DNA from 2 places in the Streptomyces solicamelliae genome. Region 1 is predicted to be linked to the other one. Evidence: riboswitches for the same ligand, from Rfam matches in the RefSeq annotation. Region 1 holds a riboswitch; the other holds the start of a gene.

Region 1 (5,893 bases):
CGCACGTCCTGGACACCCTCGACAACGGCGGCGGCTCCGGCAGCACCTGCTGGATCGAGCCGGCCTGGAAGATGCTGCTCTCCAACAAGGCGCTGCTCGCCATTCTCTGGGAGCTGTACCCCGGCCACCCGAACCTGCTGCCCGCCTACGTCGACGGCCCGCGCGAGCTCGCCACGACCACCGGCTGGGCCGCGAAGCCGCTGCTCGGGCGCGAGGGCGCCGGCGTCACCCTGCACGAGGCGGGCGAGCCCCCGGCCGTCAGCGACGAGCCCTGCTGCTACCAGGCCCTGGCGCCGCTGCCGGACTTCGACGGCAACCGGGTCGTGCTCGGCGCATGGGTCGTCCGGGACGAGGCGGCCGGCCTCGGCATCCGCGAGTCGGCGGGCCTCGTCACGGACGGCTACGCCCGCTTCCTGCCGCACGTGATCCTGTAGGGCGCGGCGGAGGGGCCCGGCGGGGGCGCGGGCCCTCGGCCCGGGGCGCGTCGGGCCGCGGCCCGCCGGCCACCGGGAAGGGCGCCCCCACGCGCACGGGACCGCGGCGCCGAACGGCCCCGGCAGCGCGACTGCCGTGGAGCTACGGCGCCCGCCGCGCCACCGCACCGGAAGACCGCGGCCTGCCCGCGCTCCTGAGGGGCGGGCCAGGCGAGGGCCGCGCCCTGACCGTGGCGGTACGCCGCCCCGTGCCCGGAGCCGCACAGCGCCCCCGGGCACGGCGTCGCCGCTGCGTCAGTCCGACAGGACCGCGCGCAGCTGTTCCAGGCCCCAGTCCAGGTCCTCCTTGCCGATCACCAGCGGTGGGGCGATCCGGATCGTCGAGCCGTGGGTGTCCTTCACCAGGACCCCGCGCTCCATCAGCTTCTCCGAGATCTCCCGGCCGGTGCCGCGCGCCGGCGCGATGTCCACACCCGCCCACAGCCCGCGGCCCCGCACCGCCTCCACCGCGCCGCCGACCAGCAGGTTCAGCTCGGCGTGCAGGTGCTCGCCCAGCTCCGTCGCGCGCTGCTGGTACTCGCCGGTGCGCAGCATCGCGATCACCTCCAGGGCCACCGCGCAGGCCAGCGGGTTCCCGCCGAAGGTCGAGCCGTGCTCGCCCGGCTTGAAGATCCCCAGCACGTCGCGGTCGGCGACCACCGCCGACACCGGCACCACGCCGCCGCCCAGCGCCTTGCCGAGGATGTACACGTCCGGCACGACGCCCTCGTGCTCACAGGCGAAGGTCCTGCCCGTACGGCCCAGGCCGGACTGGATCTCGTCGGCCATGAACAGCACGTTCCTGCGCCGCGTCAGCTCCCGCACGCCCTGCAGATAACCGGCCGGCGGCACCAGCACCCCGGCCTCGCCCTGGATCGGCTCCAGGAGCACCGCCACCGTGTTCTCGGTGACCGCCGTCTCCAGGGCGGTGAGATCGCCGTACGGGACGATCTCGAAGCCCGGCGTGTACGGGCCGTAGTGGTCCCGGGCCTCGTGGTCCGTCGAGAAGCTGACGATCGTCGTCGTCCGGCCGTGGAAGTTGTTGGCCGCGACCACGATCTTCGCGTGCCCGTCCGGCACGCCCTTCACCTCGTACCCCCACTTCCGGGCGGTCTTCACGGCCGTCTCCACGGCCTCCGCGCCGGTGTTCATCGGCAGCACCAGCTCCTTGCCGCACAGCTCCGCGAGCTGCTCGCAGAAGGCGGCGAACCGGTCGTGGTGGAACGCCCGCGACGTGAGCGTCACCCGCTCCAGCTGCGCCCGCGCCGCGTCGAGCAGCCGGCGGTTGCCGTGCCCGAAGTTCAGCGCCGAGTAGCCGGCCAGCATGTCGAGGTAGCGGCGCCCCTCGACGTCCGTGAGCCACGCGCCGTCGCCGGTGGCGACGACCACGGGCAGCGGGTGGTAGTTGTGCGCGCTGTGCGTCTCCGCGGAAGCGATCAGGTCTTGCGTACGCGACACGGGATCTCCGTTCGTTCTGCGGCCAGGGGCGGGTGTGAGCCCTGTTTCTATCGTCGCTCGGATGATGGACGGGGAAACCTCGGTGACAACGCGCCCGCTAGTCTGGAAACACGCACGGCGACTGGCGCACGGGGAAGCGACCCCGGGGGAGCCGTGCGCGGCAACCACACGAGATGCCGCCCGCCTGGGCATCACGGGACCTACGACCGTCCCGTGCGGCGCAGCCCTACGTACGAGCCGCGCCCCGGGATCCGCCGAACCCGGAGGCACGCCATGACCGCCGAGCAGCCCCGCCACCCCGCCCTCGCCGCCACCGACCCCGAGCTGGCCGCGCTGGTCCGCGCCGAGGAGCAGCTCCAGGCCGACACGCTGCGCCTGATCCCCAGCGAGAACTACGTCTCCCAGGCGGTCCTGGAGGCGTCCGGCACCGTCCTGCAGAACAAGTACAGCGAGGGCTACCCGGGCCGCCGCTACTACGAGGGCCAGCAGAACATCGACCTGGTCGAGACCCTGGCGATCGAGCGCGCCCGGAGCCTGTTCGGCGTCGACCACGCCAACGTCCAGCCGTACTCCGGCTCGCCGGCCAACCTGGCCGTCTATCTGGCCTTCGCCGAGCCCGGCGACACGGTGATGGGCATGGCCCTGCCGATGGGCGGCCATCTCACCCACGGCTGGGGCGTGTCCGCGACCGGCAGGTGGTTCCGCGGCGTGCAGTACGGCGTGCGCCAGGACGACGGGCGGATCGACTTCGACCAGGTCCGCGAGCTGGCGATGAAGGAACGCCCCAAGGTGATCTTCTGCGGCGGCACGGCGCTGCCCCGCACCATCGACTTCGCCGCCTTCGGCGAGATCGCCCAGGAGTCCGGCGCGGTCCTCGTCGCCGACGTCGCCCACATCGCGGGCCTGATCGCGGGCGGCGCGCACCCGTCGCCGGTGCCGTACGCGGACGTGATCTCCACGACCACGCACAAGACGCTGCGCGGCCCGCGCGGGGCGATGCTGATGTGCCGCGAGGAGCACGCCAAGGCCGTCGACAAGGCAGTCTTCCCGGGTCTCCAGGGAGGCCCGCACAACCAGACCACCGCCGCGATCGCCGTCGCCCTGAAGGAGGCCGCCCTGCCCTCCTTCCGGACCTACGCCGAGTCCGTCGTCGCCAACGCGAAGGCGCTCGCCGAGGCGCTGCTGGCCCGCGGCTTCGACCTGGTCTCCGGCGGCACCGACAACCACCTGATCCTGATGGACCTCACGCCCAAGGAGGTCCCGGGCAAGGTGGCCGCCAAGGCGCTGGACCGGGCGGGCATCGTCGTGAACTACAACACGGTCCCGTACGACCCGCGCAAGCCCTTCGACCCCTCCGGCGTCCGCATCGGCACCCCGTCGCTGACCTCGCGCGGCCTGGGCGTCGAGCACATGGCGCAGGTCGCGGAGTGGATCGACCGCGGTGTCGCGGCGGCCGCGAAGGGCGACGAGGAGGCGCTGGCGGCGATCCGCGCGGAGGTCGCCGAGCTGATGGCCGCGTACCCGGCGCCGGGGCTGACGGTCTGACGGCGGAGGTGTCCCGGGGCGGGCGCGTGAGCGCCCGCCCCGGCCTTGTCAAGAACGCCTACCGCACCTGAGAGAATGATGAACATGGCCTCTCCCCGACCTCGTGTGCTCTCCGGAATCCAGCCCACCGCAGGCTCGTTCCACCTCGGCAACTACCTCGGCGCGGTCCGTCAGTGGGTCGCCCTGCAGGAGACCCACGACGCGTTCTACATGGTCGTCGACCTGCACGCGATCACCGTGCCGCAGGACCCGGCGGAGCTGCGGGCCAACACCCGGCTCGCCGCGGCCCAGCTGCTCGCCGCCGGCCTCGACCCGGAGCGCTGCACCCTCTTCGTCCAGAGCCACGTGCCCGAGCACGCGCAGCTCGGCTGGGTGATGAACTGCCTCACCGGCTTCGGCGAGGCCTCGCGGATGACGCAGTTCAAGGACAAGTCCGCCAAGCAGGGCGCGGAGCGGGCCACCGTCGGCCTGTTCACGTACCCGATCCTCCAGGTCGCGGACATCCTGCTCTACCAGGCCGACCAGGTCCCGGTCGGCGAGGACCAGCGCCAGCACATCGAGCTGACCCGCGACCTCGCGGAGCGCTTCAACGGCCGCTTCGGGGACACGTTCACGATCCCGTCGCCGTACATCCTCAAGGAGACGGGGAAGATCTACGACCTCCAGGACCCGTCGATCAAGATGAGCAAGTCGGCGTCCACGCCGAAGGGCCTGATCAACCTGCTCGACGACCCGAAGGTCACCGCGAAGAAGGTCAAGAGCGCCGTCACCGACACCGACACCGTGATCCGCTTCGACGTGGAGAACAAGCCGGGCGTCTCCAACCTGCTCTCCATCATGTCCACGCTCACCGGGACGGGCATCGCCGACCTGGAGAAGAGCTACGAGGGCAAGATGTACGGCGCGCTGAAGACCGACCTCGCCGAGGTGATGGTGGACTTCGTCACTCCGTTCCGGACCCGGACCCAGGAATACCTGGACGACCCGGAGACGCTGGACTCGGTCCTGGCCAAGGGAGCGGAGAAGGCGCGGGCGGTCGCGGCGGAGACCCTGGCGCAGACCTACGAGCGGGTGGGCTTCCTGCCCGCCAAGCACTGAGTCCAAGGACCCTGGCCTTGAGGGTGGTGCAGGCCGCACACTGGCGCTGCACCACCCGCCCGAACCATTACTCGACGGAGGAGAACGACGTGGGGACCGTAACGCTCGGCGTTTCGATCGCGGTCCCGGAGCCCTACGGCAGCCTGCTCCAGGAGCGGCGCGCGGGCTTCGGGGATCCCGCCGCGCACGGCATCCCCACGCACGTCACCCTCGTCCCGCCGACCGAGGCGGCCGTAGAGCGGCTGCCCGAGATCGAGGCGCACCTCGCCCGGGTGGCCGCCGCGGGCCTGCCGTTCCCGATGCGGCTCGCGGGCACCGGAACGTTCCGCCCGCTGTCGCCCGTCGTGTACGTCACGCTGGCCGAGGGCGCGCCCGAGTGCACCCGGCTGCAGCAGCAGCTGCGGGACGAGGCGGGGCCGCTGGTGCGGGATCTGCAGTTCCCGTACCACCCGCACGTCACCGTCGCGCACGGCATCGCGGACGAGGCGATGGACCGCGCCTACGAGGAGCTGGCCGGCTTCGAGGCGGCCTGGACCTGCCGGTCCTTCGCGCTGTACGAGCAGGGCGCGGACGCGGTGTGGCGCAAGCTCCGCACGTACGCGTTCGGCGGCGCCGACACCCCGGAGATCCCGGCCCAGGGGTCACCGGTGGACGCCCCGGCGCCGACACAGGCGTAGGCACGCGGGCCCGGACGACCCGGACGACCCACAGGGCCCACAGACCCACAGGACCCACAGGAGCTCGCACGGTCCACACGGGTCCCGCAGGGCCCTCTGGGCCCCTTGGGCCCGTCCCTCACACCGGCAGCCGCCGGAACAGCGGCCGCGGCAGGTGGCGCAGGGCCGTCATCACCACGCGCAGTGCCCCCGGCACCCACACCGTCTCGGCCCGCCGCCGCAGCCCCAGCTCGATCGCCTCGGCGACCGCCTCCGGGGTCGTCGCCAGCGGGGCCTCCGCGAGGCCGCGGGTCATCCTCGTCCGGACGAACCCGGGGCGGACGACCATCACCTGCACCCCGGTGCCGTGCAGCGCGTCCCCGAGGCCCTGCGCGAAGGCGTCGAGGCCCGCCTTGGACGAGCCGTAGATGAAGTTGGCCCGCCGGGCCCGCTCGCCCGCCACCGAGGACAGCACCACCAGCGAGCCGTGCCCCTGCGCCTGGAGCGCCCGGGCGCACACCAGCCCCGCCGAGACCGCGCCGGTGTAGTTGGTCTGCGCGACGCGCACCGCGGCGGCCGGGTCCTCCTCGTCGCGGGCCTGGTCGCCGAGGACGCCGAAGGCGAGCAGCACCATGTCGATGTCGCCCTCGGCGAACAGCTTCC
Region 2 (5,893 bases), 2.6 Mb from region 1:
CTCCGCAGCCAAACTGTTCAACAGGTCAGACTGGGAGGGCCCGTTGCACCGTGTCGGCTTCTACGCGGAAGACGATCCGAAGTGCGACGTTCGCATCGACCCGGAGCGGAAGGGCACTGTCGACACGTCCCTGAAGGACCTGGGGCGCGGGCTGGCGTGGAAGATCCACGACATGTACTCCGCTAAGGGGCAGACCGTCGACCTCGTCGGACATTCCATGGGAGGGCTCATCATCCGTGCCGCGCTGGCTGGATACGCGAAGGGCGACCCCACCTGGCCGGACACGCTGTACGTGGAGGATGTCGTCACCCTGGGCACTCCGCACAAGGCTGCTTGGATGGGCGCCGGCTGCCTCCCCAACCTGCAATGCCGGGAGATGTACTACCCGCGCGGAGCCTTCCGGAGTTGGCTCGGGCCGAAGCTCCACCAGGCGCAGGGTGGAACGGACTGGACACTTGTCAGTTCGAACGCCGACTTCTCCGTCAGCGCGGGGAACGGCGCCCCCACCGATGTCGAGGCGCAGCACCTCGTGCGGTATTCGGAGCGAGCGGACCTTGGCCACAGCCAGCTGCGTACGGTCCGCCGGGCCGGCGCGTTCCCACTCCGATACACCAACAACGGTGGCGCCTGGGGAGGCCAGCGGGATGGTGCCGCGCCGCTCCGAGTGGCGATGAACGCGCTGTACTGGCACAGCCGGTGGTGAACTGGCCCAGTTCGCCGCGACCGCGACGGCGACCGTCGACGTCCCGTCGCCATGGCAGACGGCGCACCACTGCCCTGAAGTGCCCGCACCGTGGGGCACCTGTTGGAAGGGGGCGGTTCGGCAGACGTCGCGGAAGCTGGTCAGGCCGATGTGCCGCCACTGAACGCGCAGGTCGCGAGGCGGCTGGGCCCAGTTACCGGGGAGCGTGACGAGGGGCGTCGTCCCGGTGGTGACCGGGGCGACGCCCCTGGTAGGGCGCCTGGCGGGTGAAAGCCCGGTTCAGGCGCCCTTTTCCCTGCCTCTAGAAGAAGCCCAGCTTCTTCGGCGAGTACGACACCAGGAGGTTCTTCGTCTGCTGGTAGTGGTCCAGCATCATGCGGTGGGTCTCGCGGCCGATGCCCGACTGCTTGTAGCCGCCGAAGGCGGCGTGGGCCGGGTAGGCGTGGTAGCAGTTGGTCCAGACGCGGCCGGCCTGGATGGCGCGGCCCGCGCGGTAGGCGGTGTTGGCGTCGCGGGTCCAGACGCCGGCGCCGAGGCCGTAGAGCGTGTCGTTGGCCGTGCTGATGGCGTCGTCGAAGTCGGTGAAGGACGTGACCGCGACGACCGGGCCGAAGATCTCCTCCTGGAAGATGCGCATCCGGTTGTCGCCCTCGAAGATCGTCGGCTGGACGTAGTAGCCGCCGGCCAGTTCGCCGTCGTACTCGATGCGCTGACCACCCGTCAGGATCTTCGCGCCCTCCTGCTGGCCGATGTCCAGGTACGAGAGGATCTTCTGCAGCTGATCGTTGGACGCCTGGGCGCCGATCATCGTGTCGGTGTCCAGCGGGTGGCCCGGGAGGATCTTCTCCGTACGGGCGACCGCCGCCTCCAGGAACTCGCTGTAGTGGCCGCGCTGGACGAGCGCACGGGACGGGCAGGTGCAGACCTCGCCCTGGTTGAGGGCGAACATCGTGAAGCCCTCCAGCGCCTTGTCGCGGAAGTCGTCGTCCGCCGCCCACACGTCGTCGAAGAAGATGTTCGGCGACTTGCCGCCGAGTTCCAGCGTGACCGGTTTGATGTTCTCGGAGGCGTACTGCATGATCAGCCGCCCTGTCGTGGTCTCGCCCGTGAACGCGATCTTCGCGACACGCGGCGACGACGCCAGCGGCTTGCCCGCCTCCGCGCCGAAGCCGTTGACGATGTTGACCACGCCCGGCGGCAGCAGGTCCGCGACCAGGCTCATCCAGAAGTGGACCGAGGCGGGGGTCTGCTCGGCCGGCTTCAGGACCACCGCGTTGCCCGCCGCCAGAGCCGGGGCCAGCTTCCAGACCGCCATCAGGATCGGGAAGTTCCACGGGATGATCTGCGCGACCACGCCCAGCGGCTCGTGGAAGTGGTACGCCACCGTGTCGTCGTCGATCTCGCTGAGCGTGCCCTCCTGGGCGCGCAGCGCCCCCGCGAAGTACCGGAAGTGGTCGATGGCCAGCGGAATGTCGGCCGCCAGCGTCTCGCGCACCGGCTTGCCGTTCTCCCAGCTCTCCGCCACAGCCAGTTCCTGCAGGTTCGCCTCCATGCGGTCGGCGATGCGGAGCAGGACGTTCGCCCGCTCCGTCGGAGCCGTCCGGCCCCACCCCGGTGCGGCCGCGTGCGCCGCGTCCAGGGCGCGCTCGACGTCCTCGGCCGTGCCGCGGGCGATCTCGGTGAACGGCCTGCCGTCGACCGGGCTCGGGTTCTCGAAGTACTGCCCGCCGGCCGGAGCGACGTATTCGCCGCCGATCCAGTGGTCGTAGCGCGGCTGGTACGCCATGAGCGCGCCGTCGGTGCCGGGTGCGGCGAAACGGGTCATCTGCGGGGCCTCCCTCGGACCGCGCCGGCCGTCCCTGGCCGGCGCTCACCGCCGAGTCTGCGGACCCGGACGTTGCAACCCCGTTGCGCCCGCGGACAGTTCCGCGTCCAGGGCGCGCAGCCGCGCCAGTACCGGCGGCCGCTGCACCGCCGGGACCGCGTCCGCCAGCGCCCGCCACAGCTCGACGTCGTCCTCGCCCCACGCGCTGTACGCCCAGTCCGCGAGCAGCCCCGGGTCCGCCCGGTCCACCAGCGCCGCCCGCAGCCGGTCCGCGAGCCGCTCCCGCAGCCGTACGATCCCGGGCGCGCGCGAACCCGGCAGCAGAGGGCCCGCGTACGCGCCGAGCGCCGCCGACACCGCGCCCGAGGCGAGCCGCCGGTCCACCGCCGCGAAGTCGGCGTCCACCGGCGACGCCAGCCGGTAGGGGCGCGAGCGCAGCACCTCGGGGCCCAGCAGCGCGCGCAGCCGCGACAGTTCCGCGCGCAGCGTCACCGGGGTCACCGACTCGTCCTCGTACAGCTGCACCAGCAGTTCGTCGCCGCTCACGCCCTCCGGACGGTGGGCGAGGACGACGAGGATCTCGCTGTGCCGGCGGCTCAGCCGTACGCTGCGGCTGTCGATCCGCAGCAGTGCCTCGTCCCGGCCGAGCGCCGTCAGCCGCGGCCGGCCGCCGGGTGCGGGCGGCGCCTGCAGCGCGAGATGCGCCTCGGCCGCCCGCGCCACCGCCTGCACGAACGCGAGGCTGTGCGGGTGCGAGAGCCCGTCGCCGCCGGTGATGTCGACCGCGCCGAGCAGCCGGCCGGTGTGCGGGTCGTGGACCGGCGCCGCCGCGCACGTCCACGCCTGCACCCGCCGCCGGAAGTGCTCGGCCGCGCAGACCTGCACCGGGCGGTCCATCGCGATCGCCGTGCCCGGCGCGTTCGTGCCGGCCGCCGCCTCCGACCAGCGCGCGCCCGCCACGAAGTTCATCCCGCGGGCCTTGCGCAGCGTCCCCGGATGGCCCTCCACCCACAGCATCCGGCCCGCCGCGTCGCAGACCGCGAGCAGATGCTCGCCGTCCCGTGCGTACGCGCCCATCAGCTCCCGGACCACCGGCATCGCGGGCGCCAGCGGATGCTCCTCCCGGTACGCGGCGAGATCGTCGTCCGCCAGCTCCACGCAGGCCGCGCCGTCCGGGCTGACGCGGGCCCGCGCCGAGCGCCGCCAGGAGGCGGCGACCAGTTCGCGCACCGGCGGCCGGCTCAGCTCGCCGCCGGACGTGAAGACGTCATGGGCCCGCCGTACCGCACCGGTGTCGCGCGCTGCGGAGTCCGTCGTCCCGTCTGCGTTCAAGTCGGCCTCCCGCCGAGGTCGTCCGGTTCCTGCCCGTAGCCGCCGTGCCTGATGCCCTGTGCCTGATGCTCCACGCCCATAGCCCACGGCCCGAAGCTTCATGCCCGTAGCCTCATGGCCGAAGCCTCATGCGCGAGGCCCCGTGCGTGAAGCCACGCGCCCGAGCCCCGTGCGCGCCATCGTGGGTGCCGGAGCCGCCCGTCGACAAGCGTCCGCGCACGGGCCTGGCCGGTCCGCGTCTCCGGCCGTCACGTAGAGTGGGGCTCGGACCGTGACTGGCGCTTGGGTGGATCACCACCGGGGAGCGGCCCGACGGACCTCCGTCCGACTGCCGCGCGCCTGGGCGACTCCCATCAGCCCACGCCCAGGAGCAGCCCATGTCCACCAGCACCGCGACCCTCATGGACGGCACCGCCCTCGCCCGGCGCACCGTCGAGGAGACCGCCGCCCGCGCCGCCGAACTCACCCGCCGCACCGGCGTGACGCCCTGTCTGGCCACCGTCCTCGTCGGCGAGGACCCCGCCTCCGTCACGTACGTGAAGATGAAGCAGAACCGTTGCGCCAAGGCCGGAATCCGCTCGAAGCACGTCGAGCTGCCCGCGACCACCACCACCGAGGAGCTCGTCGCCGAGATCTCCGCGCTGTCCGCCGACCCCGAGGTGCACGGCATCCTGCTCCAGCACCCCGTCGGCCCGCACATCGACGAACGCGCCGCCTTCGAGGCCATCGCCCCCGAGAAGGACGTCGACGGCGTCACCATGGCCTCCTTCGCCGCCATGGGCTTCGGCCTGCCCGGCTTCGTCTCCTGCACCCCGGGCGGCATCATGCGGCTCCTCGACGCGTACGAGGTCGAACTCACCGGCAAGCACGCGGTCGTCGTCGGCCGCAGCGCCATCCTCGGCAAGCCGGCCGGACTGCTGCTCCTCGGCCGCGATGCCACCGTCACCTACTGCCACTCCCGCACTACCGACCTCGCGTCGATCGTCCGCGAGGCCGACATCCTCGTCGCAGCCGTCGGCAAGCCGCAGTTCATCAAGGGCGAGGACATCAAGCCGGGCGCCGTCGTCATCGACGCCGGCTACAACCCGGGCAACGTCGGCGACGTCGACTTCGCATCGGCCGCCGAGCGCGCCTCCCTCATCACGCCGGTGCCGGGCGGTGTCGGACCGATGACGATCGCGGTGCTGCTCGCCCAGACCGTCGAGGCGGCCGAGCGCCGGCTCGGTGTGAAGTAGCGCGTCGGACAAAGGGGCCGACGGCACGCCGATGGCCGGATCACGACGGTGCGGCGCGCCGACGGGACAGGTGTCCACAGCACGACACGCCTGTTCCTGGGGGTGTTTCGGGTGGATTCGTGCCCTCGATTGTCACGATTCCGTACGGCCCTGCCCGTAACCACCGACCCGGTATCGCAGGACGGCGGGCCACCGGTCACCCTTGTGCACATGGCTGAGCGACCCATTGCCCCCGGTCCGCACCGCCGCCTGATGCCCGGGCCGCTGGTGCTGATCGTGCTGGCCGCGCTCGTCGCCGCCGCCGTCGTGGCGGCCCGGGACACGCCGCGCACCGAGGACGTGCGCGGCGACGCCCGGCGCAGCGCCCCCGCGACGCCCGACGGGCAGAGCGGCGGGCACGGCGGCGACGAGCGCCCGGGCACCGCCACCTCGGACCCCTCCGCGGCCGGCGGCGACCCGTCGCGGCTGCCGTCCCGCCGTACCGCGCCGAAGCCCGGCGAACCGCGGGAGCGGCGCAAGACCCCCGCGAAGCCCACCTCGGCGGCGGCCCCCACGGTCGCCCGGGGCCACGTCACCCCGGCCCCCACCCCGCCCCGCAGGCGCGACCGACCGAACGGCGGCGAGCCCGTCCCGTACGAGCAGCTGGGCATCGGCGCGTGCTTCGACGTGAACCGCAACGACCCCGGCACCCCGATCCGCCGCCGCTGCGACGCGCCGCACGACGCCGAGGCCGTGGCCCGGCTCCGGCTCGTCGGCGTCTACCTGACCGACGACGCGATCCGGCGCCGGGCGGCGGAC

What was found. A riboswitch is a leader RNA that binds a small molecule or an ion and turns the genes downstream of it on or off. The one in region 1 is predicted to bind ZMP and ZTP.
Region 2: linked by a shared signal. The riboswitch ahead of ABZO31_RS32180 (bifunctional 5,10-methylenetetrahydrofolate dehydrogenase/5,10-methenyltetrahydrofolate cyclohydrolase) and the one ahead of glyA (serine hydroxymethyltransferase) in region 1 are both predicted to bind ZMP and ZTP.

The regions. Positions count from the first base shown of each region.
Region 1 covers NZ_CP160404.1:4,351,631-4,357,523, forward strand. Annotated here, with positions in the region: gene ABZO31_RS20375 (glutathionylspermidine synthase family protein) at 1-434, shown strand, start outside; gene rocD (ornithine--oxo-acid transaminase) at 729-1,931, opposite strand; ZMP/ZTP riboswitch at 2,039-2,128, shown strand; gene glyA (serine hydroxymethyltransferase) at 2,205-3,476, shown strand; gene trpS (tryptophan--tRNA ligase) at 3,561-4,574, shown strand; gene ABZO31_RS20395 (2'-5' RNA ligase family protein) at 4,664-5,251, shown strand; gene ABZO31_RS20400 (decaprenylphospho-beta-D-erythro-pentofuranosid-2-ulose 2-reductase) at 5,370-5,893, opposite strand, start outside.
Region 2 covers NZ_CP160404.1:6,985,930-6,991,822, forward strand. Annotated here, with positions in the region: gene ABZO31_RS32165 (esterase/lipase family protein) at 1-703, shown strand, start outside; gene ABZO31_RS32170 (aldehyde dehydrogenase family protein) at 1,005-2,528, opposite strand; gene ABZO31_RS32175 (GAF domain-containing protein) at 2,574-3,860, opposite strand; ZMP/ZTP riboswitch at 4,122-4,212, shown strand; gene ABZO31_RS32180 (bifunctional 5,10-methylenetetrahydrofolate dehydrogenase/5,10-methenyltetrahydrofolate cyclohydrolase) at 4,238-5,095, shown strand; gene ABZO31_RS32185 (hypothetical protein) at 5,306-5,893, shown strand, end outside.